Regions from separate parts of the Kocuria gwangalliensis genome, predicted to be linked through region 1. Evidence: riboswitches for the same ligand, from Rfam matches in the RefSeq annotation. Region 1 holds a riboswitch; the other holds the start of a gene.
The links. A riboswitch is a leader RNA that binds a small molecule or an ion and turns the genes downstream of it on or off. The one in region 1 is predicted to bind cyclic di-AMP.
Positions count from the first base shown of each region.

Region 2: it holds a riboswitch for cyclic di-AMP, as region 1 does, so the genes downstream of both, ABEA06_RS14255 (C40 family peptidase) here and ABEA06_RS10250 (C40 family peptidase) in region 1, are expected to answer to the same signal.

Region 1 is NZ_BAABLN010000032.1:24,113-27,515, forward strand. Features, by position in the region: gene ABEA06_RS10240 (DUF305 domain-containing protein) at 1-188, opposite strand, end outside; gene ABEA06_RS10245 (four-helix bundle copper-binding protein) at 368-778, opposite strand; cyclic di-AMP (ydaO/yuaA leader) riboswitch at 1,376-1,568, shown strand; gene ABEA06_RS10250 (C40 family peptidase) at 1,574-2,236, shown strand; gene ABEA06_RS10255 (C40 family peptidase) at 2,511-3,395, shown strand.
Region 2 is NZ_BAABLN010000071.1:40,770-44,172, reverse strand. Features, by position in the region: gene serC (phosphoserine transaminase) at 1-548, opposite strand, end outside; gene ABEA06_RS14260 (metal-dependent transcriptional regulator) at 737-1,453, shown strand; cyclic di-AMP (ydaO/yuaA leader) riboswitch at 1,782-1,949, shown strand; gene ABEA06_RS14255 (C40 family peptidase) at 1,955-2,626, shown strand; gene ABEA06_RS14250 (NlpC/P60 family protein) at 2,862-3,403, shown strand, end outside.

The sequences.
Region 1 (3,403 bases):
ATGTAGAGGTTGCTGGGATTGAAGTAGAAGTGGTCCCAGGTGCGGATCATCGACATCGTCAACACCCACATCAGCCCGAGGTTGACCAGCAGGATGGCCGCGAAGATCCAGTACATCCGATTCGAGGTGCCGTGGTGGCCGGCCTTGTCTTCGTGGCGCTGGTTGCGAGCACTCGCGTTCGTTGTCATTGTCCTCGTTCCTCTGGTGACTTCCTCGTGCATCAGGTGCATCACCCGGGCGGCAGGTGCGTCATGGCGGTGCCCTGACCCCTAGAGGTCCGGGATCCACCCGTAGCGCCGATCCCAGCCGGCCACGGGCCTTCTCACCGCCCCCGCCGCCCGGATGATGGGTCAGCGGGAGGTTCTGCTCAGCCCAGGGAGGCGACCAGCTCGGCGCAAGCCGCCTCACAACGCCGGCAGGCCTCGGCACAGATCCGGCAGTGCTCGTGCATGTCCGCGTGCTGCTCGCACTCATCGGCGCACGCCTTGCAGGCCATCTGGCAGGCCTTGATCGCATCCAAGGTGATGTTCGCGTCGTAGCCGGTGTGACGTGAGAGCACTCGCCCGGTGGCCTCGCACAGGTCCGCGCAGTCCAGGTTGGTGCGGATGCACTTGGTCAGCTCCGCGACCATGTCCTCGGACAGGCAGGCATCAGCGCAGGCGGTGCAGGTCTGGGCGCACTCGAAACACGCCTCGATACAGGCGGCCAGCTTCTCCTTGTCCACCCCACCGAGGTCCTTCGGGTAAGTCTCCAGCATCGCGCTCACGTGATGGGTCATGGCTTGCTCCTTCGTCGGTTCAACAGGAGACGAACCGGCCGGAGCCAGCCCGCCATGCCATCGACAGTAGACTGCCTTTTCCATGTGACGCGACCCAAAATCTTGAAGATTTGATGAAGATGAACACCTCAGCGGTGCGCAACTGCATCCCATCGACTGGTTTTTTGCATCGATGCAGCGGGCCGAATATAGAGATTCCGTGAAGAAATCCCGTCGTGCATCTCGAAATGGCGCCCCGAGACCTTTCCAAACTGTGAGCCACCTCGAAAGTTCCCCCACGAAGCCTTGGTGTTTGCCCATGGAACACTGGAGACTACGCGTAGTCCCAAGTCTCTTGCCGTCGTCGACTGTGTCCAGCGAAATGCGCGCCACGATGCCATTTTGCCCAGTCAGACCGGCCCTAATCCGCCAATAGCTGCGTGACGAGTTCAGCTGGGCGACGAACCTATCTCTTCCGGAACGCGCCTTCCCGGGCCCAGGAGCCCGGCTTCTCAGCCCCGACCGAGGGAAGAAACCGGGTTGTGATCTAAACGTGACACTTTCGTTATGGATGGGCTACTGTCCACTGCGTGCCGCTGATCGATCTGGTCGGCACCCTCGTGCACATCGCCGAATTCTGCCGGTGCCCGGGGTCCCTGAAGAGAAATCGCTTGGCAGAAGCGGGGGAACCATTTTCGGTCCCGGTGACCCGGGACCTAGGGGTTAAGTCGCCCAGGACGTCTGCGTCCGGAGCGGCCGGGTGTCTCCCACCCGCATCCGACAGCTCACCTCGTAGGCAAAGGGAGGAACACACCCATGACTATTTTCAAGCGCAGCACTGCCCGCCACCGCGCCGAGACCACCTCGCACCTGGTGCGTACCACCACGATCGCCGCTGCCGCCGGCGCGGCTGTGATCGGCTCCATCGCCCCGGCCCAGGCCTACGCCGAGATCCCCGCGGGCACCGCCACCGCCTACTCGGCCCCCGCGTCCGCGCTGACGACCTACTCCTCGACGGCCACCCAGGCCGTCGTTGCCCCGCAGACCGTCTCCACCGCCTCCACCCAGGCCCCGTCCGCTCCTGAGCAGAGCGCTTCGACCGCGACGGTGTCCACCCAGTCGGCGGACATCACCGAGATCACCGGCGCCTCCGGGATCGTGGGCACCGCGATGCAGGGCGCCGGCACCGGCTACGTCTGGGGCGGGACCGCCTTCGGCGCCTGGGACTGCTCCGGGTTCACGAAGTGGGCCTACGCCCAGAACGGCATCGAGATCCCCCGCACCAGCTTCCAGCAGATCGCCGCGGCCACCCCCACGGCTACCCCGCAGCCTGGGGACCTCGTCTCCCAGAACGGCGGGGCCCACATCGGCATCTACATCGGCGGCGGCAAGATGATCTCCGCCCTGAACCCCACCCAGGGCACCTTCGTCCACTCCGTCAACGCCATGCCGGTGGACGGCTACTACACCTACCGCTGAGCCGGCCCGCCCTCCGCAACGACCGGAATCGTCGCGGAGGGCCCCGGTCCTCGCCCCGGTTGCACAAGAGAATCCCCGCCTCTCAAGTGAGTTTTTCGTCCACTGCGGGCACCACACCTCTCCTCCACTCACCCGCCGTGCGCGGTGCTCCCGATCCGGGGCCCGCTCTGCCGGACACCGTGACACCCTGCACCCCTGACCGGGGTAATCCGTGCTGTCACCACACCGTTCCGACAGATCCCCCCGGCCCGCCAGAAAGCCCGCTGAACTCCTCATGACTCGTGACCTGACCTCCTCGAATGGCCTCGGCTCGCTCCTCACCGGCAAGGCCCGCACCGTGGCCGCCGTCGCGGCCTTCTCCGGCCTGGCCCTGGCCACCACCGTCTCCGTGCAGGCAACCCCGACCTCGGATGCCTCCACCGACGCCCCGCTGTCGGCCGTCGCTGCCGCCACCCCCACCGCAGCGCCCACCGTGTCCCTCGAGCCGGTCGCCCACGTAACCACAGCCGAAAAGAAGACCAACCAGAAGAAGACCGAGAAGAAGGCGGAGCAGAAAGTCGATGCCCCGGTCGTCGCGGCACCCGCCGTGGCCGCTCCGGCACCGAAGGCCGTGGCCGCCCCGGCCCTCGCACCCGCCCCGGAGCCAGTCGTCCAGGAGCCAGTCGTCCAGGCGGCCCCGAAGCCTGTCACCGCACCCGCCCCGGTGGCGTCCCCCGCCCCGAAGCCGACTGTGCAGGCGGCCCCCAGGCCCGCCGCCGCTCCCGCCCCAAAGCCGGCCGTGCAGGCTGCTCCGGCCGCCGAGCGCACGGTCACCCCGCAGAGCTCATCCTCCGGCAAGGGCGCGGCCATCGCCTCCGCGGCCATGGGACAGCTCGGCGTCGGACAGGACTGCACCGCAGCGGTGAGCAACGCCCTGCGGGCCGCCGGGATCAACTTCCGCGGCTGGCCGGCTGAATACTTCACGCTCGGCACTCAGGTCTCCGCCGGCCAGGCCCAGCCCGGCGACCTCGTCTACTACGCCGACGGCGGCATGGGCACAGCCCACATCGGCGTCTACATCGGCGGCGGCAAGGCCGTCCACGGCGGCTGGAACGGCGGCAGCACCGTCGTCGACAGCGTCAACGTGGGCACCGGCCCCGTCTACATCCGCGTGCGCTGAGCGCACGC
Region 2 (3,403 bases), on a different contig from region 1:
TACATTCCACCGGCCGCCGACGTCGCGTCGATCACCGTGAGGGCGTCCGCGTCCGTTCCGACCGGGCGAGCCACGTCCATGATCACACCCGTGGACGTCTCGTTCTGCGGCCACGCGTAGACGTCGATGCCCTCTCGAGGTTCGGGCCCGGCCGGACGGGTACCGGGTTCGGCCCGGAGAATGTCCGAGGGTTCCAAATGCGGTGCCCTGTCGGTCACCTGCGCGAACTTGGACCCGAACTCACCGAATGAAAGGTGCTGTGCGCGGCGTCGAACCAGGCTGAATGCGGCACTGTCCCAGAAGGTACTCGCGCCTCCCAGACCAAGGATGATGTCGTAGCCGTCGGGAAGATCGAAGAATTCGGCGAGCCCCTCACGGATCCCGCCCACGAGATGACGCACCGGAGCCTGTCGGTGGGAGGTGCCCAGCAGGTTCGAGCCCGCACGGACCAGGGCGGTCACTTGGTCGGGGCGCACACGGGAGGGGCCTGCACCGAAACGCCCGTCGGCGGGCAGCAGGGAGGTGGGAAGGACAGGCAACTCGGACACAAAGGCTCCTAGCATGGTGGATCATTGGGGCTGACACCATTCTGCCCCCTTGCTCTCGCCGAGGTCGCAGCCTGACGGAGCGGTCCGTCCTGTCGGAATGGACCGATATGCTTATCGTGAATGATTCACGAAACCCCTATGAGAGCGCACCCACTCGACGCGCACCCAGATTCCTCGAAGGATGGACCATGAGCGGCGATTTGATCGACACCACCGAGATGTACCTGCGCACCGTGCTCGAACTGGAGGAAGAGGGCATCGTGCCCATGCGCGCGCGCATCGTGGAGCGGCTTGAGCACTCCGGCCCCACGGTGTCGCAAACCGTGTCACGGATGGAGCGGGACGGACTGCTCGAGGTGCTCAAGGACCGTTCCCTGTCGTTGACGGACACGGGTCGGGCCAGGGCCATCGAGGTCATGCGCAAACACCGCTTGGCGGAGCGGCTCCTGGCGGATGTCGTGGGTCTTGACATGGCCTACGTGCATGAAGAAGCGTGCCGGTGGGAACACGTCATGAGCGAACGAGTGGAGCGGCGCCTGATGGCGCTGTTGGACGAACCCCGGTATTCGCCGTACGGGACGCCCATTCCCGGGATGGGCGCCATTGGCGGCCCCCAAGTGGGCGCGGAGCGATTCAAGGGGATGAACCTCTTGGATGCCGCGGATCAGGACCGTTCCGCAATCTTCACCGTGCGCCTTTTGCCCGAGGTGATCCAGGCGGATCAGGACTTGATTGAAACCCTCAGCTCGGCGGGAGTGCTCAATGGTGCCCGGGTTACCGTGGCGCCCTCGGAGTCCGATGACGAGCGTGTCCTGGTCACGGTATCCGCCACCGGGCACAGTGTGGAACTGGAGCGAGCCAGCGCCAAAGCGATCCGCGTGGACCTCGACAAGGGCCGTGTTTGATAACAATGTCCGGCCCGTCCCCTAATGTGTGGATCATCACGATATGTACTATCTGTGAAACGCATCACATACCCGGTAGTAGGGATTGTCCGGGCAGGTCAGGGCGGATTTGACGGGGCGCGGCAATCGGACTGCACAGCCGGACCATGCGCTAATTGAGTAGTAAAACCTTATCAATACCCGCTGATTGATCCATGACTATGCTCGGTCCGTGACCTGTCGTAATCAAAACGTGACAATTTCGTTATCTGTCCTGTACTGTTCTTCTCGTGCCGATCCTTGGTCGGATTGGCGCTCACACGCGTACCGCCTAGTTCTGCCATCGCGTGTGATCCGTACACACACATCCGCAAGGCAGAAGCGGGGGAACCAACTTCGGGCCCGCCAAGTTTCATGGGTCCTTGGGGTTAAGTCGTATCGAAGCTACAAGCCGACGTGCGGCCGGATGACTCCCATCCGAACCCGACAGCTCACCTCGTAGGCGCAGGGAGGAAAACCGCAATGACTTTCATTAAGAAGAACTCAGCCCGTCACCGCGCTGAGACCGCGTCACACGCGGTCCGCAACACGTCCATCGCAGCAGCTGCTGCCGGTGTTGCAGTGGCAGGCATCGTGGCTCCGGCTCAGGCCAACAGCGACATCATCGACCTGGGTGGCACCACCTCTTACGGTACCCAGTCCGTGTCCTCGTGGGGCTCCGAGGCCGGCAACAGCTACTCCTGGACCTCCGACGCGTCCACCGCCGTGCAGACCCCGGCCGCCACGGTCGACAGCGGCGTGGCACAGGCAGCCAGCAACACCCAGCAGGACTCGGGCGTTTCCACCCAGTCCACTTCTTCCGCAAGCGGCCTGGTCGGCACTGCCTACCAGGGCCTGGGCGGCGCGTACGTCCTGGGCGGCACTTCGTTCAAGAGCTGGGACTGCTCCGGCTTCACCCAGTGGGTTTACGCGCAGAACGGTATCGACCTGCCCCGCGTGAGCTGGGCACAGATTGCCGCAGGCACCCCCACCTCCAACCCCCAGCCCGGCGATCTGGTTTCCCAGAACGGTGGAGGCCACGTTGGCATCTACATCGGCAATGGCCAGATGATCTCCGCGCTGAACCCCTCGCAGGGCACCGCAGTGCACTCCGTGAACGCCATGCAGCTGGACGGTTACTACACTTTCCGCTGATCCGCATGAGCTGGGCGGCGGCCCTATTCCCGCCCAGCATCTGCGCGTCTTGACGGGCACGTGATGTACCACTGCACCGTCAGCCGGGCCCCCCGATGGGCCCCCCTCGACTGATCTCCGGCACGATTGTGCCTCTCCGTCCGAATTTGATCGATTGACGCGTGTACACGCGCGCCCATCTTCAGCACACTCCCGTGCCCCGGACGGTCCCCGAACGCGTAAGGAACCCTGACGTATGTCGCCCGAAACGAACACCCAGACTCGCGCCGGCCTCTTCGCCGGCAAGGCCCGCACCGTGGCCGCCGTTGCTGCATTCTCCGGTTTGGCCCTGGCCACCACCGTCTCCGTGCAGGCAACCCAGAACGCTTCCGAGCAGAGCCCCGCGGCCGTCGTGGCCGAGGCTCCTGCTGCTGAGCAGACCGTGACCGCAGAGCCGGCCGCCAAGTCCGACTCCTCCGAGGCCAAGAAGGCCGAGAAGACGGAAGAGAAGGCAGCACCCGAGGCTGAGGTTGCACCGGCAGCTCCCGCCGCTGTCCAGGCTGTGCCCGCTGCGGACGTTGCTCCGGCTGCTGAGGCTGCTCCGGCCGCACAGGCTCCCGCCGCTGAAGCCGCTTCCATCAACGTTGTTCCCGCTTCCGAGAACGTGACTCCGATTGCCCCGGCTGCACCCGCTGCCGAGGCTCCCGCCGCTCAGGCTCCGGCCGCTCAGGCTCCCGCTACTCAGGCTCCCGCTACTCAGGGCCGCCATGCTGCTCCGGCGACCGTCGAGACCCAGGC